Regions from separate parts of the Loigolactobacillus coryniformis subsp. coryniformis KCTC 3167 genome, predicted to be linked through region 1. Evidence: predicted binding sites of a transcription regulator. Region 1 holds the regulator's gene; the other holds the start of a gene.

Region 1 (12,763 bases):
TTTCCAAGGGGTCAAACGCCGCTTCTCCGAACGGAAAATGGCTGATATGACGATCATAGACGATTACGCCCATCATCCATCTGAAATCAAAGCGACCTTGGATGCAGCACGGCAGAAATACCCCGATAAGAAAATTATCGCCGTCTTCCAACCGCATACCTTCTCACGGACGATCGCCTATATGGACGATTTTGCAAAGAGCTTGAGCTTAGCTGATGTGGTTTATTTGACTGAGATCTTTAGCTCCGCCCGTGAACATGACGGCAAAGTTTCCAGCGCTGACCTCGGTGCTAAAATCAGCAAAGGTGGCACGGTGTTGCATTTAAATAATATGTCGGCCTTGTTGGAATACCATAATGACGTGGTCGTGTTTATGGGGGCTGGTGACGTTCAAAAGTACGAAAAAGCTTACGAAGCGTTGTTAAGTGATTCTAGTTTGAAAAATAACTAGCATTACTCACCAATAAGTGAGCTGGTAGTCTCCGGAAAAAACGGGATGTAAGCTGACGACTAAATAGTTGCCAACTACCGGTAATTTGTTACAATACGAAGTAAGTAGAAGTAGGAGAGGAAGTATACAATGCAAGAACAACCAAGAAATATGATTGTTAATGAAGCTAGCCTCGGTCAATATTTGACTAAAGTTTATGGTTATATGAGCTTAGGCGTAGCCGTTTCCGCATTAGTTTCGTTTTTAGCGTTGACCATTTATCGGGTTCAATTTGCCACTTTGATCGGCAATAATCCGATCATGTTGTACGCGCTGATTTTCCTTGAATTAGCTTTTGTCATGGGGACTAGTTTTAAAGCCAGCCGCGGTGGTGCCTTGTCATTTGTGCTGTTTATGGGTTTTGCGGTGATCAATGGGCTGACGTTGGCGTTAACGTTATCCTTTTATAGTGTAGCCAATATCACGACTGCCTTTGTGGCCGCAACCGGAACGTTTGGCGCGATGGCGCTATATGGCTCACTAACCAAGCGTAACTTGGCTGGTATCGGCCAAATGGCTTTCGCTGCGTTGATCGGCTTGTTAGTTGCCACGCTAGTTAATCTGTTCCTGCGTAACCCGATGGTTGATTACATTTTCTCCTTTATTGGGGTAATCATTTTCATCGGTTTGACCGCTTGGGATAGCCAACGAATTAAAATGATGTACGTGCAAAATGCTGGTCGTGCCGATCTAAATGGTTTAGCAATCATGGGTGCTTTACAGCTGTACCTTGATTTCGTTAACTTATTCTTATTCTTCTTACGGATATTCGGTATTGGCGGCAGCAGTAACGATTAAAAATTTGTAGGGGCTTGTGACTGTTCAATGGTTCTTTCTGAAACAGGGTTAGAGTTAAACAGAAAAAGTTAGATTCCATTCCAGTTGGCCACGGTAGTGCACCCTGAATTTAGGGTCATTGCACCACTCAAAACAGTATAAGTTGTACACAAAAATACCAGTAAAAACAGTGAAATCTGTTTTTACTGGTATTTTGTTTACTTAAAAATGCGAATTATTCAGCTACAAGCACACTAACTGAGTATTTAGCTGTGCTAATGATTCAATGTTCAGTTATTGTCGGAATGGAACCTTGCACTGTTCCTATGCACTCAATAACCATACTTCAAAATAAATCTGATCAGTTGCAAGCTTCTTTTTGTGTCCAAGACACTTTGTTTGAAGCAAAGTGCTGCGTTTTTTGTTAGAATATAAGGTAGTGTAAACGTAAATTAATTGTGGCTGCAGGAAGCGTAATTTGCGTATTTAATTTGTTAATAGCTAATTTTAAGGAGCTTAATATGGCCGACGATAAACATTTATTATTAATTGACGGTAATAGCGTCGCTTTTCGGGCGTTTTTTGCCTTACATTCACAGATCAACACGTTCGTTAATCACAACGGGCTGCACACGAATGCCATCTATGCCTTCAACACGATGTTAGATATTGTGTTAAAAAGCTTTGCCCCCAGCCATGTGCTGGTAGCTTTCGATGCCGGTAAAACGACTTTTCGGACGGCTAAATTTGATGATTACAAGGGGCAACGGGATAAAACACCTAGTGAGCTTTCGGAACAGTTACCGCATTTGCGCGATTTATTGACGGCTTACGGCATTCGTTCTTACGAATTGGCTAACTATGAGGCCGACGATATTATCGGGACGTTAGCGCAAGAGGCAGCAGCGCAGGGTTTTAAAGTCGATGTGGTCACTGGTGATCGCGATTTGACGCAACTGGCAACCGAAAGCGTCACCGTCAACGTGACGGTCAAAGGGGTGAACCAGTTAGAAGCCTACACGCCGGCGCACGTTGCTGAAAAATACGAACTAACGCCGCGGCAGATCATTGACATGAAAGGCTTGGCTGGTGATACTTCTGATAATTATCCTGGGGTCACCAAAGTTGGTGAAAAAACAGCGATCAAGTTATTGAAACAATTTGATAGCGTCGAAGGCATCTACGAAAATCTGGATCAGCTGAAAGCTAGCAAAATGAAGGAACATTTAGTTGCTGATCGCGCGCAGGCCTTTTTAAGTAAGGATTTAGCGACGATTCGTCAAGATGCACCACTGACGATCGGTTTGGCTGATCTAGTTTATCAAGGGCGTGATGTCGCTGCTTTGCGTGAATTTTATCAGGAAATGGATTTCAACTCATTTCTTAGTAAATTGGCAGATCCAGAAACGGAACAGGCCCGGGCAGCCATCGAATTTCAGGAACTGACGGCAGAAGCGGTGCCAGCAGTTCTGGCTAGTTTCACCGGCCCAGTAACTTTTTATTTAGAAATGCTGGATACGAATTACCATACGGCACCATTTGCTGGCTTTGTGATCGGTCAAAAGGGTCAGTGGTATGTGAGCCGCGAGGTTGAATTATTGAAGTTACCAGCTTTTACTAAGTTTTTTGCCGACCCCCAGCGAGCTAAGTTGGTTTTCGATGCCAAGCGCACCTATGTTGGGCTGAACCGGCTAGGCATCACTTTGGCGGGGATCAGCTTTGATCTATTACTGGTTTCTTATTTGCTCAACCCCAACGATAGCGGCAACGACTTAGGTAAGATCGCCCAGTTACACCAATATCGCGATGTAGCCACCGATGAAGAAGTCTATGGTAAAGGCGTTAAACGCGCAATTCCTGATGATTCGGCAGTCTTTTTCCAGCATTTAGCCCAAAAGGCACAAGCAATTGAACAATTACAGGCTAAGCTAGACCAACAATTAGTTGAAAATGAACAAGATGGTTTATTCAAGGAAATGGAACTACCCTTGGCCATTGTTTTAGCACAAATGGAGATCGCCGGTATTCGGGTTGATCCTGACCGCTTAAATCAGCTACGTAAAAACTTTGCCCAACGCATCGATGAGCTAACTAAAAAAATCTACGCCGAAGCGGAAGAAGAATTTAACATTAATTCGTCCAAACAACTAGGCGAAATTTTATTTGAAAAAATGAATCTGCCGGTGATCAAGAAAACGAAAACCGGGTATTCAACGGCAGTTGGCGTGTTGGAACAATTAAAAGCGATCGCACCGATCGCCAGTGATGTGCTTGATTATCGTGGCTTGACCAAGCTGCAATCAACCTACATTGATGGCTTATTGAAGGTGATCCATCCAGATGATGGTAAGATCCACACCACTTATTTACAGACCTTGACGGCTACAGGTCGTTTATCGTCAATTGATCCGAATTTACAAAATATCCCAGTTCGTGATGAAGATGGCCGCCAAATTCGTCAAGCCTTTGTGCCGCGGAAAGCCGGTTGGCAAATCTTTGCCGCTGATTATTCACAAATCGAATTGCGGGTTTTAGCCCACATTTCCCATGATCAGAATTTACAGGCGGCCTTTAGCGAAGGGGCGGATATTCATGCTAGCACGGCAATGCGGATCTTTGGCCTAGAAAGTGCGGCGGAAGTAACGCCTAATATGCGCCGGCAAGCTAAAGCGGTCAATTTTGGGATCGTCTATGGCATCAGTGATTACGGCTTGTCGCAAAACTTAGGTATCACCCGTAAGCAAGCTAAAACGTATATTGATAGTTATTTCCGCGAATATCCCAACGTTAAGCAATACATGGAAGATATTGTGGCGGCGGCCAAAAAATATGGTTACGTCGAAACGTTATTCCATCGGCGCCGTTATTTACCGGATATCCACTCGAAGAATTTCAATTTACGGTCATTTGCTGAACGGACAGCGATGAATACGCCGATTCAAGGTAGCGCGGCTGATATCATCAAAGTGGCGATGTTAAATATGCAAAAGGCGTTAAAGGAACAGCAGTTACAAGCAACCATGTTATTGCAGGTCCATGATGAATTAATTTTTGAGGCACCAGAAGCGGAGATCGCCACTTTAGAAAAATTGGTGCCACAAGTAATGGATGCCGCAGTTAAGTTGGAAGTGCCAATGAAGGTCGGCTACGGCAGCGGCCCAACTTGGTACGATGTTAAAAAAGGTTAGGTGAACACATGCCAGAATTACCAGAAGTTGAAACCGTCCGCCAAGGATTGCGCGGCTTGATTTTAAATAAAACAATCGCTAACGTGGAAGTCCGCTGGGGTAAGATCATCAATGGTGATAGTGCCCAGTTTGCCAATGATTTAGTTGGATTAACTTTTCAGGAGATCGACCGTCGCGGCAAATATTTATTATTTCGGCTCAGTGACGAGTTGACGATCGTTTCGCATTTGCGGATGGAGGGCAAGTACCGCGTCACGCCGCAAGCGCAAGAAGTGACCAAGCATACTCACGTTATTTTCAATTTTACTGATGGCACTGCGTTGCGCTATTTGGATACGCGTAAGTTTGGCCGAATGACCTTGATCAAAACGGGCACTGAAGATCAGGTTGGCGGCTTGAAAACGTTGGGGCCTGAGCCGACCGCAACTGATTTCACTGTGGCTGATTTTACGCAACGGTTACGCAAGCATAAAAAGGCGATCAAACCAACCTTGCTAGATCAAAAGGTGGTCGCTGGTTTAGGCAATATTTACGCGGATGAGGTGTTATGGTTAAGCCAGATTCACCCATTACAGCCAGCTAACACATTGACTAGCGCACAGATCCAGGCATTACACGACAATATTATTGCCGAATTGGCTAAAGCAATCAAAGCCAAAGGCACGACGATCCGCAGTTATACCGATGCCTATGGCGCTACCGGCGGTTTTCAATTGTCATTGCATGCGTACGGTCGCGAAGGTGAGCCCTGTGAACGTTGTGGTGTGACCATCGAAAAAATCAAAGTTGCCCAACGCGGGACCCATTTTTGCCCGCACTGTCAGGTATTGCCGGAAAGCCAGGTCAGTGCCTCATGAGTCTAGTTTTAGGTTTAACTGGGGGAATCGCTAGTGGTAAATCGACGGTTAGTCATTGGCTAGCTGAATATGGTTATCCGATCGTTGATGCAGATGTGATCGCCCGGCAAGTCGTTGCCCCAGGGACGATCGGGTTACGCCAATTGGCCACCCTATTTTCACCGGCAATTTTAACGGCTGACGGTGCACTTGATCGGCAAAAGTTAGGTCGAATCGTGTTCGCCGATCGCCGCCAGCTGGCACAATTAACGGCGATCACGGGACCCTTGATCCGCCAAGAGATCAACCGCCAATTAGTGGCGCTGAAGCACGCTAAAAAAGAATTGATCGTTTTAGATGTTCCATTATTATTCGAAGGCCACTATCAGCAAAACGCTGATTTGACTATGGTGGTCTACGTTGATGGTTCCACGCAGTTACAACGTCTGATGATTCGCAATCATTTAGATGAAGTTGCGGCTAAACAGCGCATCGCCAGTCAATGGCCGTTGATTGCTAAGCGGCAAATGGCTGACATCGTGATCGATAATAACGATTCACTTGCGGCAACTAAGCAACAAGTGGTAAAATTTTTAACACAATATGGTTTACAGAAATAAGGTGGGGCGTTGGCCTGACCTTATTTCTTTATGAAGTTGATTGATAAGATCACGTTTTAATCAATTGAATGGTATAATTTCTGTAAGTAGTCCAGTTTGGTATATTCTTGCACTGAGATACTACGTGATTTTTTGATGGGTACAAAAAACTAGGTTTCGTCCGCGCGTACCGGAATGGAATCTAGCTAGCCTAGTTTCGCTTAAATTTAAATCTGAACGCTATACAATGTTTAATTTGATAAATAAAACTTGGAACTTACTTGCCGAGGTCGATTGGATCAAACTATAATTCGGCAAGTTCTCTGGAACGTCTAAATTTATTAGCAGTTTGTGCTAATAAACAATTTTAATTGTGAAATGGAGTGTCTAACATGCAATGTCCGCGTTGCCATCATAATGGTTCCCGCGTCGTCGATTCGCGCCCAACTGATGAGGGTCGCGTTATTCGGCGGCGGCGTGAATGCGAAAATTGTAATTTTCGCTTTACGACCTTTGAACGCGTTGAACAAACACCGCTATTAGTCATTAAGAAAAATGGCACCCGTGAAGAATTTAACCGCGAGAAAATTTTACGTGGTTTGATTCGCTCGGCGGAAAAGCGGCCCGTGACGATGGAGCAAATGACTCAAATCGTTGATGAGGTCGAAAATAAAATTCGGGCATTAGGTGAAAATGAAGTGGCTTCACAGGTCATCGGTGAATACGTCATGACGTTATTAGCGGATGTCGATGAAATCACCTATATTCGTTTTGCCAGTGTTTACCGGCAATTCAAAGACGTCAATGTGTTTTTGAAAGAATTAAATGATATGGTTGACCGGGATAAACGTGCCGGTAAGTCTGATCACGAGCAGCCATCATAGTGACGAGCAGCTTGAATGATTTTGACTATCCGGTTAATTTTGCAATTTTGGCTAAAAAAGTACATTTAGAAGGAGGTATTGATGATGCAAGACGCATTTTTTAAATTAGATCCCCGTGATGGGTTTGTGGTCACCGATGCCAATTATCTTTCTGATTTTGATCGGCAAGTGCTAACGTACTTATATCAGCCATTAATGGGGACCGGCGCTTATAGTTTGTATTTGTTACTGTGGACGCAGCAGTCAGTGGCGCAAAAAGCACAGCCGCACAGTACGTTATTAGCGTTATTGAATGTTGATTTGCCGACTTTATATGAAAGTCGAATTCGTTTGGAAGCTTTAGGCCTGATCAAAACTTATCAGCAGGTTAATGCGGCTGGCCGAACTTTTACCTATGAATTATATGCACCGCAGGCACCTAATGCGTTTTTCAATGATGATCTATTAAGTTTATTGTTGTACGATGCGGTGGGTGAGGATCGTTTCACCCAATTAAAAACACAGTTCCGATTGCATCCAGTTCACCCTAGTGCAGATTTAGAAGAGGTCAGCCTGAACTTCCTCGATGTTTTCCATGTGAATTCACAGTTGTTGAATCACTTACCGGCAACGATTGCGGAGGCTAAATCCGAATTTAAAACGCAGCCACAAACAACGCAACCGCAGTTGGATCAACGGGCAACCGCGGATTTCGATTGGCCATTTTTCAAGCAACAACTGCATGCTAGCTTTGTTTCGGAGCGTGAATTGGATCAGTATCATGATCAGTTATTGACGTTACACGCATTATATGGCCTAAATGAGCTGGAACTGGCGCAATACGTGAATGAAAGCATTAATATTACGACGAATAAATTGGATTTTCCGGCGTTGAAACGTTTGGTAGCGCGGCAGCCAGCGAAAGTAGCACCAACAACAGCGTCGACGGCCGTTCCAACGCCAGCACCGCCGACGGCTACTAAAGATGCAGCGCTGTCGAAAAATGATCAGCAGTTGATCGCTGTCAGTAAGCAATTAGCACCGGTGACTTTTTTAACGCAGTTGAAGCAGCAACAAGGTGGCTACGTGACTGATAGCGAACAGCGGGTGCTGGAGCGGCTGATGAGTCGTCATGTTTTCGCTGACGCCAGTATCATCAATATTTTAAGCCACTATGTGATCAGTGTACGCAAAATGCCGACTTTGACCCAAGCGTATGTCGATGGGGTGGCCAATGGTTGGTTGCAGCATAACGTGACGACACCAGAAGCGGCAATGCAGGAAGTTAAGTCATTTTACCGGCAAAAGCAGACGCCTAAGCGCAATACGCGCAGTAAACAGCCAATTCGCAAAGAAACATTGCCAGATTGGGCTAAAGACGGTTATAAAGCGCCGAAACAGCAAGTCACTGCGGAACAACGAGCGGCGGTACAGAAGCGCTTAGCGGCATTGCAGGACAATAAGGATGGTGAGTAACGATGGAAGATATGGGTAAAAACCTGCGGATCCTGATGGATAAACGCAACTTAAATCAACACTACGATGAACTAATGGCCAAAGTCATGCGCGATCCAGCGGTTCAACAGTTTATTGCCGCCAATCGTGCGGCCATTGACCAACCGATGCTGGATCGTAGTGCCGCTAAACTATACGAGTTTGTGACCGAAAATCATAAATTTCAGGCCAAACAAACTTCATTGGCACCGGGTTACCAACCACGGCTGATCCTGAATCATCATTTTATTGATGTGACCTACGAACCGACTGCTGAATTAGTTGCGGCAGAAGAAGCGAAGGCATTACAATCACGGGTGCGTTCGATCAATATGCCGAAAAATATTCGCGAGGCGCGTTTGGGTCAATTTTATCAAGATGATGATCGTTTCGCTGCGTTAGATGCGGTGACCCTTTTTCTGGATGATTACACTAAAGCACCAAAAAAATTCCATCAAGGGTTATATCTGTATGGTAATTTTGGTGTCGGCAAGACTTATTTGTTAGGTGCATTGGCGCATGAATTAGCGGTGCGCGGTTTTCAAACCACGTTAGTGCATTTTCCAACTTTTGCCGTGGAAATGAAAAATGCCATCGGCCAAAATGATTTGACGCCGAAATTGGAGGCCATTAAGCGCTCACGAATTCTAATGATCGATGATATTGGCGCTGATTCAATGTCTAGTTGGATCCGGGATGACGTTTTAGGCGTGATCTTGCAATACCGGATGCAGGAAGAATTAGCGACGTTCTTCTCGTCGAATTTTTCTATGCAGCAACTGGAGCGAGAGCATTTAAGCGTGACCCAACGTGGCGAGCAGGAACCATTAAAAGCCAAACGAATTATGGAACGTGTGCGTTTTCTCAGTCGTGAAGTCGAATTACTCGGAAAAAATCGGCGGCGACAACCGTAAAAATTAAGTATCCGACTTGAATTTTACTTAGAGATATGGTTCAATTGGGTTATCGAAGCGGAAAGATACCGTCGACTAAGTTAGCTTTTCAGAGAGGCAAGGGTGCTGTGACTTGCTAGGCCAATAGTTGATGACCACTTTCCAAGAACTCTATGCAAAGTAGGGTCGGTCCGTTACCGTTAATAACGCTAATGAGGAAGTGTGCATGCACTTTAAATCTGGGTGGAACCGCGAAATTATCGTCCCTGAGGTCTATTTGATCTCAGGGACTTTTTATTTGCGGTTAATATTTTAAGGAGGCCAAATTCATGGCAGAACTCAAGTTAACGTTCCCCGATGGCGCAGTCAAAGACTTCGCTGCAGGAACAACCGTTGCTGATGTGGCAAAATCAATCAGCACGAGTTTAGGTAAGAAGGCAATTGCAGGTAAGTTAGATGGGCAATTAGTTGATTTAACTGCACCATTGACTAAAGACGGTAAAATCGAAATCGTGACTGCTAAAGATGAAGCTGGATTACAAGTTTTGTGGAACACCGCAAGCTTGGCTTTAGGTGCCGCATTGCACGATTTATTCCCAGCAATGACTTTTGGCGAACATGCTTTGACGGAACACGGTTTCTATTACGACACTGATAACGATGCTAAGCCAGTTTCAGTTGATGACTTAGTTGCGATCAATGATCATATGGCTAAAATCGTCGCTGACGGTGATGTGATCGAACGCGAAGTTGTTTCTAAAGCGGATGCTTTGGCTAAATTTGCTGCTGATCCTTACAAGACTAGCTTGTTAAATGACTTAGATGCTGATGAAGTCGTGCTTTATCATTTAGGCGACTTCACTGATTTTGGTGAACAAGGCGTGTTGCCAAATACGAAATTATTGAAAGTTTCCAAGTTATTGTCCGTTGCCGGCGCATACTGGCAAGGTAAATCCAGTAACAAGATGTTGCAACGGGTTTACGGGACAGCTTTCTTCAGTCAAAAGGAAATGGATGCTGACGATGCACGGCGGCAAGAAGCCCATGATCGTGATCATCGGGTGATCGGTAACCAGTTGGATCTATTCTTCGTTGATCCTAAAGTTGGCGCTGGCTTACCTTACTGGATGCCAAAAGGGGCAACGATTCGGCGGACGATCGAACGTTATATTATCGATAAAGAAGTAGCAAATGGTTACAAACACGTTTATACACCAGTTCTGATGAACTTAGATGCTTATAAGACATCTGGTCATTGGGATCATTATCGTGAAGACATGTTCCCACCAATGGACATGGGTGATGGCGAACAATTGGAATTACGGCCAATGAATTGCCCAAGCCATATTCAGATTTACAATCATCATATCCGCAGCTACCGTGAATTACCATTGCGGATCGCTGAATTAGGGATGATGCATCGTTATGAAAAATCTGGTGCACTTTCTGGGTTACAACGTGTTCGGGAAATGACTTTAAACGATGGTCATACCTTTGTTACGTTAGACCAAATTGAAGATGAATTTAAACGCATCTTGAAGTTGATGATCGAAGTTTACGCTGATTTTGACATTAACGACTATTCCTTCCGCTTAAGCTATCGTGATCCACAAAATACTGAAAAGTACTTTGACGATAACGAAATGTGGAATCGTGCGCAAACGATGTTGAAGGCGGCTATGGATGACATGGGCCTTGACTACACTGAAGCAGAAGGCGAAGCTGCTTTCTATGGTCCTAAGTTGGACGTCCAAACGAAGACTGCTTTAGGTAACGAAGAAACACTATCAACGATTCAATTAGACTTCATGTTACCAGAACGCTTTGACTTGAAGTACGTTGGTAGCGACGGTGAAGAACATCGGCCAGTTATGATCCATCGTGGTTTGGTTTCAACAATGGAACGCTTCACTGCTTACTTGACTGAAATTTACAAAGGTGCTTTCCCAACTTGGTTAGCCCCAGTCCAAGCAGTGATCATTCCAGTTAAGAACGAATTGCATTTGGACTATGCTGAACAGATCAAGTCACGGATGGCTGCTCGTGGTTTGCGGGTTGAGATCGATGATCGTAACGAAAAGATGGGCTACAAGATCCGTGAAGCCCAAACGCAAAAAATTCCGTACACCTTGGTAATTGGTGATGAAGAAAAGAGTCACGCCAGCATTTCTGTCCGCCATTACGGTGAGGACAAAGGAATCGCCCAAGATGCCAATATTTATATTGACGCCATGGTTGCCGAAGTTGGTAACTACAGTCGCACCGGTAAATTAAAGGGTACCGAAGCAAATGTAGCCCAAAAGCTTGACAAGAATCAGAAATAACCGTATACTTTAGCGTATTGAGAATTAAAGCAGAAGCAGCCCGCTTCTCGCCTAAGCTGACTAAATGTCTCTGGGCAGATAATGAACGGATCAAACCAGGTTACTGGTTTGTGGCGGGGTCTGCGGAAGCGGGCTCCGTTTTTTTCTGCAAATTTCTCGAAATTTTTGGAGGTGAATAGCCATAGCAAAAGACATGATGGTCAATGATGGGATTCGCGCACGTGAGGTTCGCTTGATCGCTGAAAATGGTGACCAATTAGGCGTTCAGAGTAAAACTGAAGCATTGCGGATTGCTGACCAAGCTAATTTGGATGTTGTTCTCGTTGCCCCAAACGCTAAGCCACCGGTAGCGCGGATCATGGATTACGGTAAGTATCGCTTTGAATTGCAAAAGAAACAACGTGATGCCCGTAAGAAACAAAAAATCGTTAGCATCAAAGAAGTCCGTTTGAGTCCTACGATCGACGAAAATGACTTTAATACCAAGCTTAAGAATGCACGTAAGTTTTTAGCTAAGGGTGACAAAGTTAAAGCATCAATTCGTTTCCGTGGCCGGGCAATTACCCATAAGGAAATTGGCCGTGAAGTACTCAAGCACTTGGCCGATGAGACTAAGGACATTGCAACGGTTATCGCGCAACCCAAGATGGACGGGCGTAGCATGTCGATGATGTTACAACCAATCGCCGAGAAGCAGTAGTATTTTATACTACAAGGTGCGATCAGTAATGAACGCACAACCATTAATATTGTTTGGAAAGACTGTGACGGCAGTTTTTCGCCACAGTCTTCTGTAGGGAGGAAGATTAATTATGCCAAAGCAAAAAACACATCGTGCATCAGCAAAACGTTTCAAGAAAACCGGTAACGGCGGATTGTTACGTCATCACGCTTACACGAGCCACCGTTTCCATGGTAAAACTAAGAAACAACGTCGTTTCTTGGCTAAGCCAGGCATGGTTTCCGCTAGCGATATGAAGCGGATCAAACAAATGCTATCCCAAATGAAGTAAGGTAGCATCGATCGATTAAATTTTTAGGTAACTTCGTGCTCCTAAGTTTTCACAATAGTGAAACGCCGAAGTATTTGAGGAGGAATTTCAATGCCACGTGTTAAAGGTGGAACAGTGACGCGCAAACGTCGTAAAAAGGTTTTAAAATTAGCTAAAGGTTATCGCGGTTCAAAACATCGTTTGTTCAAAACAGCAAACACTCAAGTAATGGTTTCATACCGTTATGCTTTCCGTGATCGTCGTCAGGTTAAACGTGATTTCCGTAAATTATGGATCGCTCGTATTA
Region 2 (12,763 bases), 1.5 Mb from region 1:
ATTTCGAAACAAAATGAACAGGCAATCAAGACGTTTGTTGCGCAAGGTGGCCATTTTGTGCCGAATACTGGGCGTAGTTTTTTATCGATCCAAGATGATTTGCAGCAATTAGGCTTGTTGCAGCAGCCAGGTCAATACGTTATTTCCTATAATGGCGGTGCAATTGTGGAGAATGCCGGTAACCAGGTTTTGACGACCAATCCGCTTGATTTTGCCACCGTTAAGAAGATCTATGATATTGCCCGTGCAGAGCAGGTCAGCGGGCATATTTACACGTTGGAAAATCTGTATGTTTGGCAGCCAAGTGTGGCGGAACGGCAGTATTTGGATCAGCGTGGGGTTAAATATATGCCGGTGCCTGATGACAGCTTAGACTTTTTGCGCACGCAACCGTTGATGAAAATTATTTTACAGGATGACGATCCGGCACGACGTGAAGCGCTTGGTCAAGCAATTCCTAAACAGGTAACAACACCGCTAGCAACGACTTTTTCATCAGGTCGTTATGTTGAATTTAATCACGTGGCTGCGGATAAAGGTAAGGCAACGCTGCAATTGGCAGCTAAATTAGGGGTTAAGCCGGATGAGATCATGGCGCTAGGCGATAATAGTAATGATCTGGCCATGATCACTGCCGCTGGGCTAGGCGTTAGTGTGCAAAATGGAACAGATGTGGTCAAGGCGGCGGCTGACTATGTGACGACCGCAGACCATGCGCATAGTGCCGTGGCTGAGGCAATTGAAAAGTTTGCCTTGCACTAAAAAATTGGTTATGCTGAAACTGGTTTGAAACAACACAGAAGGGAAGTTATTTTATGGGACAAACGATTCCAGAAGTTACGCTAAATAATGGTGTTAAAATGCCACAATTTGGTTTAGGTGTATTTAAAGTTGATAATGCCGCTGATATTAAAAATTCGATCAAGTGGGCGTTGGCTGACGGTTATCGCCTGATCGATACGGCTATGATCTATCAAAATGAGCAATGGGTTGGCGAAGCAATCAAGGAAAGTGGCGTGCCACGTGAAGACTTGTTTATCACTTCAAAATTGTGGAACTCAGATCGTGGCTATGAGGGCACAAAGGCAGCATTCGCAGCAAGTTTACAGCGTTTAGGCTTAGATTACTTGGATCTATATTTGATCCACTGGCCAGCTGATGGTTATGTTGAATCGTGGCGGGCAATGACTGATCTCTATCATGAAGGTAAAATTCGGGCGATCGGTGTTTCTAATTTTGAACCCCATCATATCGATGACTTATTAGCACATTCCGATGTGGTTCCAGTGGTTGATCAGATCGAAACGCATCCACTCTTCCAGCAAAAGGAATTGCATCGTTATTTAGCCAATCATCAGATCGTCCATGAAGCTTGGGGACCTCTAGGCCAAGGTAAGAGTAATATTTTGGTGGATCCGGTTTTAACTAAGATCGCTGCTAAATATAATAAAACCACCGCACAAGTTGTTTTGCGCTGGCATATTGACCGTGGGGTAATCGTTATTCCTAAGTCGATTCATGAACAACGTCTGGCCGAAAATGCCAATATTTTTGACTTCGCGTTAACTGATGAAGAAATGCAGGCTATCGCTGGATTAGATCAAAATAAGCGTTTAAGCCGTGATCCAGACGATACAGAATGGTTGAAAAAAACGCAAGAATAAGTAAAATGGGCCGCTGACTTAATGTCAGTGACCCATTTTTTAAATATCGAGATAACCAAGAAACATCGCGACAACTAAGATGATCAGAACGGTGCTAGTGATCGCCACGTACAGGCGGTCATTTTCTTTAGCAAACGCGTAGATCGAAACCACAACCCGCAACACTGGCGTTAAAATTAAACAAAATATGCCTAACATAATAATGGCGAAGGGTTTGAATTGAATCAAGCCGTGAAAAATAGCGCCAAAATGCGTAGGAAAATTCTGACCACTATAACCACTATGGCCGGTAAACAAAAGGAGGAGTAGACCGATGCCGATAATGATTGCTGAGATCAGCACGCCAATCTGTAAGATGACGCCAATGATCTTCTCAACTTGTGCCATTTCTGTATTTGTTTGTTCTTTATTTGGCTGCATTAGAAGCTCACCCCGAATCCTTTAAGAATCATTTCGCCGCCAATATAGATCAGTAAGGGGACGAAAATGATCCGAATCCATCGTGCTGGTAATCGTTGCATGATCCGTGTACCTAACGTGGCACCAATCAGTACGCCAACGGCCAATGGTGCTGCGATCTGCGGTAAAATTGAGCCATTAAAAAAGTAAACGGTCGCGCTAGCTGCTGCGGTAACACCCATCATCAAATTGCTGGTGGCACTAGAGGGTTTTAACGGCATCTTCATGACAGTATCCATCGCCATAACTTTGAATGGCCCGCTACCGATACCTAACATGCCACTAGCTAAACCAGCACCAAACATAACGCTTAAACCACCAGGAATATGCTCGACTTGATAATCGACTTGCTGTTGCGTATTTTTATCATAATAACTGCTGTTGAGCCGCAACTTTTCTGCCAGTGGGTCCGGCTGTGTCTTATGCAACACTTCACTGCCGGCACGTAATTTGCGGTACATATTCCAAGAAGAAAAAAGTAATAGACCGCCAAATAAAACATATAGAAAATTAGGGTGTACCACACCGACTAAAATGGCGCCGACGATTGCGCCGACAGTTGTTGCAATTTCCAAAAACATTGCAACACGCAAATTTAATAAATCATCTTTAATATAAGCGATAGTTGCACCAGAGCTAGTCGCAATGACTGAAATTACACTGGCACCAATTGCGTATTTGATATCTAAACCAAAGCCTAGCGTTAAAATCGGCGTAATGATAATGCCACCGCCAATACCAAGAATCGCGCCTAAAATACCGGCTAAAATACCGATACCAAAAATAATCAATACTGTTTGTAACATAGTCGCCCCTCTTTTTATAGTTGATCAAGCGTGACCAAACACGACACGCCAATTAATAAGGATGGTTTGCCATATTCTAGTTTAACATATTCCTGTAATAACGCACTTTTTTCCGGCTGAGCAAGTTGATAGAAGTAATGGACAACTCATGTTAAAATCTAGCCATATTTAGCAGGTAACACTTATTGTTAGATTTTACTTGCTGTTAAGTACGGCGTGGGGGAATATTTTAGTAACGCTGCGCTTGATAATTAGTGAATAAATTATAGTCTAAATATTAATAACGCTTTTGTTACTTTTTTAGTACAATATGTAAGGGCAAACAAAGCGAAAGGTCGTGAATAGAAATGTCTAAGCGAGTTCGTAAATGGATCATAAATATTGGTATCGGAATCTTATTGATTGTTGGTTTAGCACTGGTATTTAATGAGCCAATCAAGAATTGGGTCATCAGTAACATGACACAAAATCACATTGAGCAGTTGACTAAAAAGAAAGTGACTGCTAATGCTAAGAAGAAGACCACGTTTAATTTTAAACAAGTTAAATCCTTAGGCGTTAATGAGGTGGCTCATGCTGCGGTAAATCAGGATGGCGTTTTGACCATTGGTAAGATGGCTATACCAAGTATCGACATGCGTTTACCGATTGTTAAGGGCTTGTCAAATGATGCACTGGCAACTGGTGGGGCAACGATGAAAGAAGATCAGAAAATGGGTCAAGGCAATTATGCATTGGCTGGTCACTACATGTTGAATAATGGTGCTAATTTATTTTCACCATTGGATAATATTCAAATAGGCACAACTATGTACATTACGGACTTGACAAAAGTTTATCAATATAAAGTGACGTTCAAAAAAGTGGTCAACCCGTATGCAACTGAACTGATCGATGATGTGCCTGGTAAAAAGTTATTAACGTTGATTACTTGTGCGGACGGTGGGGTCAATCGGTTAGCGGTTCAAGGAAAGCTGATTGCGACAACTAAAGCAACCAAGACTAATCTTGTAGTGTTCAATAAATAATAGTCGTATGAATTGGTGTTTGCGTGCGCTAAGGGAGTATAGATATGAAAAAAGGCGTCTTGTTGGTCAATTTAGGAACACCGGAAACGCCGACAGCAGCGGCTGTGCGCACTTATTTAAGTCGTTTTCTGGCTGATCGACGGGTGATCGATTTGCCACGACCGCTATGGCTACCGATTCTGTATGGCATGATTTTACCCATGCGGCCGCCGCGTTCAGCAGCCTTATATCGGAAAATCTGGACCAAGCAGGGGTCGCCGCTGCTACTTTATACACAAGCACAGGCACGACAGTTACAAGCCTTGTTGCCGGAATCTGTTGTACGTTACGCGATGTGCTATAGTGAGCCGACTGTAGCCACGGCATTGCAAGAGATGCAGGCCGACGGAGTCACTGATCTGACGGTAATTCCACAATATCCGCAGTATTCGACCACGACTGTTGGTTCAGTGTTTGACCAAGTTACAGCGTATTTTAGGCAAACGGCGACATCGCCGCAATTGCATTTTGTGAGTTCTTTTTATCAGGAACCAAGTTATATCCATGCATTGGCGAATCAAATTAAACGAGCTCTAAAACAGCAGCCAGCGGGGCATTTAGTTTTTTCATACCATGGTATTCCGCAACGATACGCTGACCAAGGTGACCCATACCCGCAACAATGTGAGCAGACAACAAAACGGGTAATGGCGTTGGTCGGGGACGTACCATATACGCAGTCCTACCAATCTAAATTTGGCCCCGGACAATGGCTACAGCCAGCTACCGCGCAAGTGATGCGTACATTGCCCCAACAAGGTGTTAAGCAAGTGATCGTGATCACACCAGGATTTGTTGCTGATTGTTTGGAGACCTTGCAGGAAATCGATCACGAAAATCGCGGTTATTTTATGCAAAGTGGTGGTAGCGAGTTTACCTATTTACACCCATTCAACGGTAGTCCTACTTTTACCCGTCTGTTAGCCACGATTGCAGTTGGTCAAGCGTAACCATTTTGAAGTGATTGTGGTACACTTAAAAGTAGTTATTGCGATTAAATTGGTGAAGGATGGTGCATTGACATGAGTGAATCACGGGAATTAAGTGCGTTAGCGGAACAGATTATTCAATACCAAAAACGTCACGATCAGACTGATAATGAATTGGCATTTAATAGTCACGTTTCGGTAGAACATATTCACGCTATAAAAGCGATGGAGATGACGCCGCCGGCCGATGACGTTAAACGCATTCAAGAGTATATTCAAGGTAAATAAACAAAAAGCGTGGACTGAAAATTAATTCGGTCCACGCTTTATTTCTATTTATCACTAACTTTTTTAGTTTGCTCGTGAGCAACTAAGGCTGCTTTTAGAGCCTGCTGAATTAGGTGTGCAGTCACATCATTGTTGATCTTTTTGTCTGTCCGTCCGGTAATTTTCCGCCGGAAATTCTCTTCAACTAAACGCATTGTAAATTCCTCCAATCAAAAATGATTGAAAATAAAAACGCCCCTTTAGCCTTGGCTGAAAGAAGCGCTGGAATACGTACATTGTGCTCCTTATCTACTCAGCTACTTGCTGCTGGAATTAGCACCTTGCTTTGTGGTAGGTTGCTGTGCTGTCATCGGGCCAGATCCCTCAAGCACTCTGGATAAAGACGTTCTTAATTTCACTGTTAGTGTAGCAAGTTTTATTTGTAAATGCAAACGCTATCCATTATGCGGAATAGTGATGGGAATTTTTACCGTAATATAATTTTAAAGTTATGTAAAAAGTAGCTTTTTATATAGCAAGTGCTACAATTAAGAATTAAGTAAGCGATTTCTTATATCTGTTATTTTGGTACGGAGGTGATCGGTTTGCGTAAAATTAGTTTTGCGGCTAAGGGTTCAGCTGAAGAGCAAGATTGGTTGAATGACTGGGCAAAGTTAGGCTGGAATTTGCGGCATGTTTCAGGATATGTTTATTCGTTTAAGCAGCAAAGTTTTCCAGTATTCATTGCCACACGTTATTTAACGACGTTACCAGAACGGACAACTGATGATAATATCATTCAAGATGTGGCATTGAAGACACCGCAACTATTTGTGCAGTATGCAGCGGTGGCCAAGCGCGCGCATGCTAGTCCGAAAACAGCCGCTGATGACATCGTCAGCGGGAAAATCATAGCGGCAGCGCGGCAACGTCTGTTGAAAGCAGAGTTACTGTGGGCTTTGTTGGGGTTTCTGGCAATATTTAGCCGGATGGTTTATTTGAATGTTAGTGGGTTTACAGCACCTAGTGGGATGGGTATTTTAGGTAGCCTGATGTCTAGTGTCCCGTTTTTAGGCGGCTTATTACTCTGGCTAGTAGGTCTTGCTGGACTCATAAGTATCAATCATCAAATCGGGCAGCGTGATCGACAGTATCGCCTGCTCAACAATGACTTCGCAAATGCAGCGCTAACAGCGAAGTACGTAACACTTACCAGTACTGCCGCCCAAATCGACTTAACACCGGTAGCTGATCTGGGTCGGTGGCAACTATTATCAGTCAAGGCTGGCGATTTCCATTATCGCCTGTAAACTTTATTGACTGATGATGAAATCGAGCAACAAGTGACTGCTAAATTACCGACAGTACAACGGGTAACGGTCACTAAGTGGTTAGGATTTATGTATATACCAATCTAATATTCATAGGATAAGTTATAAACTAAAGTAATAACAGTAATTAATATACAGGAGGGGATTATTATGTTTGAACGTTTAGGCGGGATAGGTTTTTTATTGATTTCACTTTGGCAATTTTATGCTTTTTATAATTCATTTCGGACGATTCACCAAAAAGGAAATCAAGCTACTTCAGCTTTTGCTAGCTTAGCTATTTGGTACGGTCTTGCGTTCGGGATTGTTTTTTTCCTATTGGGAATTGCATTGTTAATGGGTGCTTTTTAGCTGTCTAATTACTGATAAAATTTGATCCAGGATCGGTTCATACCGGTGCTGGATTTTTTTATTGGCAAAATGCTGGTTGATTTAAGTAACAGTTTACCAAAATAATAATTTAAATTTTAATCATGCGCAGCTGATAATTTATGTTATACTAGAAAACGTCGCGAATAAATACACAACATGTTGTGCCTAAACTTTAAAATTATCAATTAGAATACTATATATTCTGGTTGATGTTTATATAGAGGAGACACATAATGAGCAATTATATTAAATTTTTATCCCATCAATTACAAGGCTGGCCGCAGCAAAATTACTATTTGTTTTTCTTTAGTTTAGGGTGTCAGGTCATGACTTTAGTCAATACACCGATCACGCCATTGACGATTTTGACCTTTATTGGTACGACACTAGGCGTTTTATGTGTCTTGGCGATCAATGCCGCTAAGTCGGTTAACGGTTGGTTAGGTATTTTATCAGCAATCTGCTTTATTATCACCGGCTATGCTGCTAAAAATTACCTTAGTATTGGTGAACAACTTGCGTACATGGTTACGCTAGATATTCCGGTGTTGCTTAGTGCTAGCTGGAATGTTAACATGGCCGCGAAAATTCGTAAATTTACAGCTAGCAGCTGGACCATTGCGGTAATCGCTACAGTGATCGTTTATGGGGTTTCTGGTTATTTGATTCAAGCATTCACAGATGATCCACGGCCATGGATCGATGCCATCAGTTTTTCAATTAGCTTAAGTGCTGGGGTGATCTGCTTCCTACGCTTCAACAATCAGTATTTTTGGTGGGTCGCTTCTGGTCTAGCGCAAATGGTACTTTGGTTTATTTCCTTCCGCCAAGGCTCCGCAACATTAGCTATGTTTATTAATAGTTCGATCTACTTGGCTAATGATGTTTTAGCGTTCACCGTTTCACCATGGTACAACAAAAAAGAGCGGGCGCGCGTTGTTGCGCAAGAAACTGAGTATGCCGCTAAATTAAATTTAGATAAATCTAGTCTATAGTAAAAAGACGTTTAGCAATTGATACCGTTGCTAAACGTCTTTTTAGTTCACTCAACTTATATAAAATGTTGAATCGTACCACTTTCCCAGATGATCAGACAACCTAGACCAATATAAATCAATGCCATGATCCAGTTGCCGTAGCGGGCTAGGAAAACTTTAACAAAGCTAAGATGAGCCGATTTTTCACCTAGCGTGACCAGAATGTAAATACAAATAATAAAAATTACTAAAGTGACCAATAATTGCCAAAAGGTCAAGGAAACAAAGTAGGGGACAAATAATCCGATATTATCGGCACCGCAAGAAGCTATCGTGGTAATTGCCACTGTTGCCACTAAGCTTTTGTTCTGGCGTTGATCTAATTTTTCATTGACTTCGGCGGCTTCGTCTTCATCGCTGAGTAAATACTTGATGCCAAAGAAAATTGGGATCAATCCCAATAAACCGAGCAGCCATTTTTGCGGGACATAGTGCAAAACAAAGGCAAAAAAGAGGCTGATGCCAATTAAACAAAGTGAGCCGATGTATTGGCCGATATAAATGTTACGTCGGGCGTTGCGGCCGGGATATTTAGAAAATAACAGCATTAGAATCACGAGTAGATCTAACGCAGTTGAGGTATAGAGAATAATGGCGGTAAGAATTGTTTTCAGCATAAAGTGTCCTCCTGTAACTGCCTACATTATAACGGGTTTTATAGTTCTCGCCTAGCGCTGAAAAAATATTTTTAGGTGTTGACAAGCTTAACTTGTGATGGTATTCTCTAGCCACTGATTAAAAATAAATGAGAACGTTAAGACGAGAAGAGTAATTGCTGAGAGCAACGGCAGAGAGTTCCGGTTAGTGAAAAGGAATGGTGCGATGGCAATGAAGATGAACTCCGAGCGTTTGGTAGCGAGCTACGGTTAGTTACCAACGGTTGTGCCCGATACAGCACCACAGTCTGTTGTTCATACAACGCACTGGTAGAGTCTAACGCTGTGAAACGTTAGAAAAATAAGGTGGTACCGCGATCGCGAAAGCGTCGTCCTTTGTTATACAAAGGATGGCGCTTTTTTTAGTGCAATTATATGGGAGGATGAGAAAATATGGTAAAAAGTAGTAATCAAGGTTATCCACGGTTAGGTGAAAAACGGGAATGGAAATTCTTACTGGAGCATTTATGGAGTCATAAAATTGATGAAGCTGAATTCACGGCACAAACGAAAGCTTTGCGGTTAGCAAACTTAAAGAAGCAGCAAACTGCTGGTGTTGATCTGATTCCAGTTGCTGATTATTCGAATTATGATCACGTATTGGATACGGCAGTTGCTTTTGGCGCTGTACCGCAACGTTTTGGTAAGTTCACAGAAAAGCTAAGTTTAGCTGACTATTACAGTGTTGCCCGCGGAACTAAGGATGCTGTCGCCGCAGAAATGACAAAATGGTTCAACACCAACTATCACTACATTGTTCCAGAACTCGACCACGTTCAATTTAAATTGTTAGATAATCGCTGGTTGACTTATTATAACGAAGCTAAAGCTGCGCTCGGTATTGATGGCAAACCAGTTATTCTTGGCCCAGTTAGTTTCTTGAAGTTGAGTAAAGTTAACGATGAATATGTCCGTGGTGAACTTTTAGCTCAATTACTGGATGAGTTACTGCCCCTTTATGTGCAGATCTTCCATGAATTAGCTGCCGCCGGGGCCAAATGGATCCAACTGGATGAACCAACTTTGGTCACTACTGATAAAGCGGAACTTGATCTGTATCGGCATGCGTTGGAAGTATTGCATGAAGCGGCACCTGAGGTCAATGTGCTAGTGCAAACTTACTTTGCCTCGTTGGATTATTACACGGAGATCGTTAATTTGCCGGCTGAAGGCTTTGGGCTTGATTTTGTCCATGACCATGGTGAAAACTTGCAAGCATTGCAAGCACATGGTTTCCCTGAAACTAAAGTGTTAGCTGCTGGTATCGTTGATGGGCGTAATATCTGGCGCAGTGACTTAACCGCTAAGCAAACTTTGGTCAGCCAGTTACGGAAAAAGGTAGCCAGCGCGCAATTATGGTTACAACCATCTAATTCATTATTGCATGTGCCGATCACTACCGCTAACGAACATAAGTTGGATCCAGTGATCAAAAATGGTTTAGCTTTTGCTGATCAAAAATTGGCTGAGATCGTTACTTTGACGAAAGCGGCTAACGGTGCTGATGTTACCGCCGACTTACAGGCGAGCCAGGCAGTATTAGATCAATTAAATCATTCAGAACACCGGAATAATCCAGAAGTCGCCCAAGCCGTCAAAGCCATTTTGGCTGCACCAACGGAACGGCATTCAGCTTACCCAGAGCGGGTCAAAGCACAGAAAGTATTGCACTTACCGCTGTTACCAACCACAACGATTGGTAGTTTCCCACAATCGGCTGAAGTCCGTTCTCACCGGAAAGCTTGGCGTAAAGGGGACTTATCGACAGCCGACTATCAAGCCTTTTTGGATCAAGAAGCTAAGCGTTGGCTTAAAATCCAAGAAGATCTCGACATCGACGTGCTGGTTCATGGTGAATTTGAACGGACTGACATGGTCGAATACTTTGGTCAAAAATTGAAAGGCTTCACGACTACGCAAAATGGTTGGGTGCAAAGTTATGGTTCCCGCGGCGTTAAGCCACCAGTTGTCTTTGGGGATGTACAATGGACGGAACCAATTACCGTGCGCGATACGGTTTTTGCCCAAGAGCAGACTGACCGTTTAGTTAAAGGGATGCTGACTTCGGCCGTAACCATCATTAACTGGAGTTTTGTTCGTGATGATTTGGCGAAGAATCTTGTTGCTGATCAAATCGGGCTGGCTTTACGTCATGAAGTGCAGGCGTTAGAGGATGCTGGTATTAAGATCATTCAAGTTGACGAACCAGCCTTACGCGAAGGCTTACCACTGAAGCCGCGTTACCGGGCTGACTACTTGGCTAACGCTGTCAAAGCGTTCAAGATCACCACAACTGGAGTCAAAGACGAAACGCAGATCCATACGCATATGTGCTATTCCGATTTTGAAGATATTTTGCCGGCCATTAGTGCGTTGGATGCTGACGTGATCTCGATCGAATCGTCACGGTCACATGGTGAAAGTATCAAAGCATTTGAACAAACGAAATACGACAAGCAGATCGGCCTCGGTGTTTACGATATTCACAGTCCACGGGTGCCATCAGTTGAAGAAATTGAACAGAATATCGACCGCGCTTTACAAGTGATTGACGTTCATCAATTCTGGATCAACCCCGATTGCGGCTTGAAAACACGTAAAGAACCGGAAACCATCGCCGCATTACGCAACATGGTGCAAGCACGTAATCAAGTTTGCGCAAAATTAGGCGTAACTGAGTAGTGCGTGTTTGCGCAAATTGAGTTGCAGGCGGACTTAGCTTGCGCCGATTGTAGAACCAATCAAGGAAGGGGGATTAGGGATGAGTTTCAAGGAAGCACTGCAACAACAAGTATTGATCGCTGATGGTGCGATGGGGACCCTTTTATATAGTCAATATGACGTTAACTCTGCATTTGAAGGTTTAAATTTGACCCACGGTGGCGATATTCTCAAGATTCATCAAGCCTACATTGCGGCAGGCGCCGATGTGATCCAAACTAATACGTATGCGGCCAATCGCATCAAGCTTAATCGCTACGGTCTAGCCGATAAAACGAAAGCAATCAACGAGGCCGCGGTTAGTTTGGCCCATACTGCGCAGATCGCTGCTGAACATCCAGTGTATGTTTTAGGCACGATCGGTGGCATCGCTGGGGTCACGGATACGGAGATCGAACCGTTGACGGCGGAAGAAATTGATGCTGGTGTACAAGAACAGGCAACCTATTTATTGCAGACTCAAGCTATTGATGGTCTTTTGCTGGAAACTTACTATGATATCAATGAATTGAAGCGGGCGCTCAAAATCGTGCGCGCGCTGACTGATCTGCCAGTGGTTGCTAATGTGACAATGTATGAGCCAGGGGTATTGCAGGATGGTACGCCATTAAATACTGCGCTACAAGATCTGGCTGCATTAGGTGCTGATGTGGTGGGGGCCAACTGTCGCTTAGGACCGTACAATATGAGTCGTGCTTTTGAAAGTGTTGCGTTACCGAAAACAGCTGCTTTAGCGATCTACCCTAATGCAGGCTTACCCGATGTCCAAAACGGTAAAACGGTTTACGATAGCCCAGCTGAATATTTTGAAAATTATAGTGATACCTTCCGGCGGCAGGGGGCACATTTGATTGGTGGCTGTTGTGGAACGACACCAGCGCACATCAAAGGCTTAGTTGCGGGATTACAGTCACGCCAACCGGTAACCACTAAAAAAGTGACCTTGCCTGCAGCTGAGGCGGTGCCAACAGCAGCCGACCCGCGGCAACATGATTTTCTCCAACGGGTGCAACATGAAAAAGTAGCGTTGGTCGAACTTGATCCACCGAAAACTTTTACTACAGCGAAGTTTTTCCGCGGCGCTCAAACGTTAAGTCAAGCTGGGGCTGGTGCGATCACGTTATCGGACGGTCCGTTGGCCAATCCAACGATCAGTAATGTAGCGTTGGCGGCACAGCTAAAATACCAATACGGCATCACGCCGCTGGTTCACCTGACCACCCGCGATCATAATTTGATCGGCTTACAGTCGGAGATCATGGGGCTACACACGTTAGGTATCGCTAATATTTTAGTAATCACTGGTGATCCAGCTAAAGTCGGCGATCTACCGGGGGCAACTTCGGTTTATGATTTACATTCAGTTGAATTGATGCAGATGATCAAGAAATTCAATGCCGGTATTTCCCCAACGGGCCGTAATTTACAGGAAAAAACTAATTTTGCTGTCGGCG

Evidence for each region. Region 1 encodes NrdR, which represses ribonucleotide reductase genes. Its sites were predicted from a motif close to ACACNATATATNGTGT; they were not measured.
Region 2: the regulator NrdR is predicted to act here: its motif matches at 7,045-7,060, upstream of pnuC (nicotinamide riboside transporter PnuC).

What each region holds. Positions count from the first base shown of each region.
Region 1 is NZ_CP017713.1:1,786,963-1,799,725, reverse strand. Features, by position in the region: gene murC (UDP-N-acetylmuramate--L-alanine ligase) at 1-451, shown strand, start outside; gene LC20001_RS08825 (Bax inhibitor-1/YccA family protein) at 581-1,288, shown strand; gene polA (DNA polymerase I) at 1,789-4,455, shown strand; gene mutM (DNA-formamidopyrimidine glycosylase) at 4,464-5,312, shown strand; gene coaE (dephospho-CoA kinase) at 5,309-5,911, shown strand; gene nrdR (transcriptional regulator NrdR) at 6,283-6,774, shown strand; gene LC20001_RS08800 (replication initiation and membrane attachment family protein) at 6,859-8,229, shown strand; gene dnaI (primosomal protein DnaI) at 8,232-9,161, shown strand; gene thrS (threonine--tRNA ligase) at 9,470-11,464, shown strand; gene infC (translation initiation factor IF-3) at 11,661-12,164, shown strand; gene rpmI (50S ribosomal protein L35) at 12,277-12,477, shown strand; gene rplT (50S ribosomal protein L20) at 12,568-12,763, shown strand, end outside.
Region 2 is NZ_CP017713.1:332,952-345,714, forward strand. Features, by position in the region: gene LC20001_RS01635 (Cof-type HAD-IIB family hydrolase) at 1-762, shown strand, start outside; gene LC20001_RS01640 (aldo/keto reductase) at 816-1,664, shown strand; gene LC20001_RS01645 (DUF1634 domain-containing protein) at 1,704-2,084, opposite strand; gene LC20001_RS01650 (sulfite exporter TauE/SafE family protein) at 2,084-2,929, opposite strand; gene LC20001_RS01655 (class A sortase) at 3,277-3,957, shown strand; gene hemH (ferrochelatase) at 4,002-4,946, shown strand; gene LC20001_RS01665 (LBP_cg2779 family protein) at 5,019-5,213, shown strand; gene LC20001_RS14350 (hypothetical protein) at 5,258-5,407, opposite strand; SAM riboswitch class I at 5,495-5,596, opposite strand; gene LC20001_RS01670 (hypothetical protein) at 5,789-6,502, shown strand; gene LC20001_RS01675 (hypothetical protein) at 6,674-6,874, shown strand; gene pnuC (nicotinamide riboside transporter PnuC) at 7,129-7,890, shown strand; gene LC20001_RS01685 (CadD family cadmium resistance transporter) at 7,947-8,549, opposite strand; gene metE (5-methyltetrahydropteroyltriglutamate--homocysteine S-methyltransferase) at 8,982-11,270, shown strand; gene LC20001_RS01695 (bifunctional homocysteine S-methyltransferase/methylenetetrahydrofolate reductase) at 11,350-12,763, shown strand, end outside.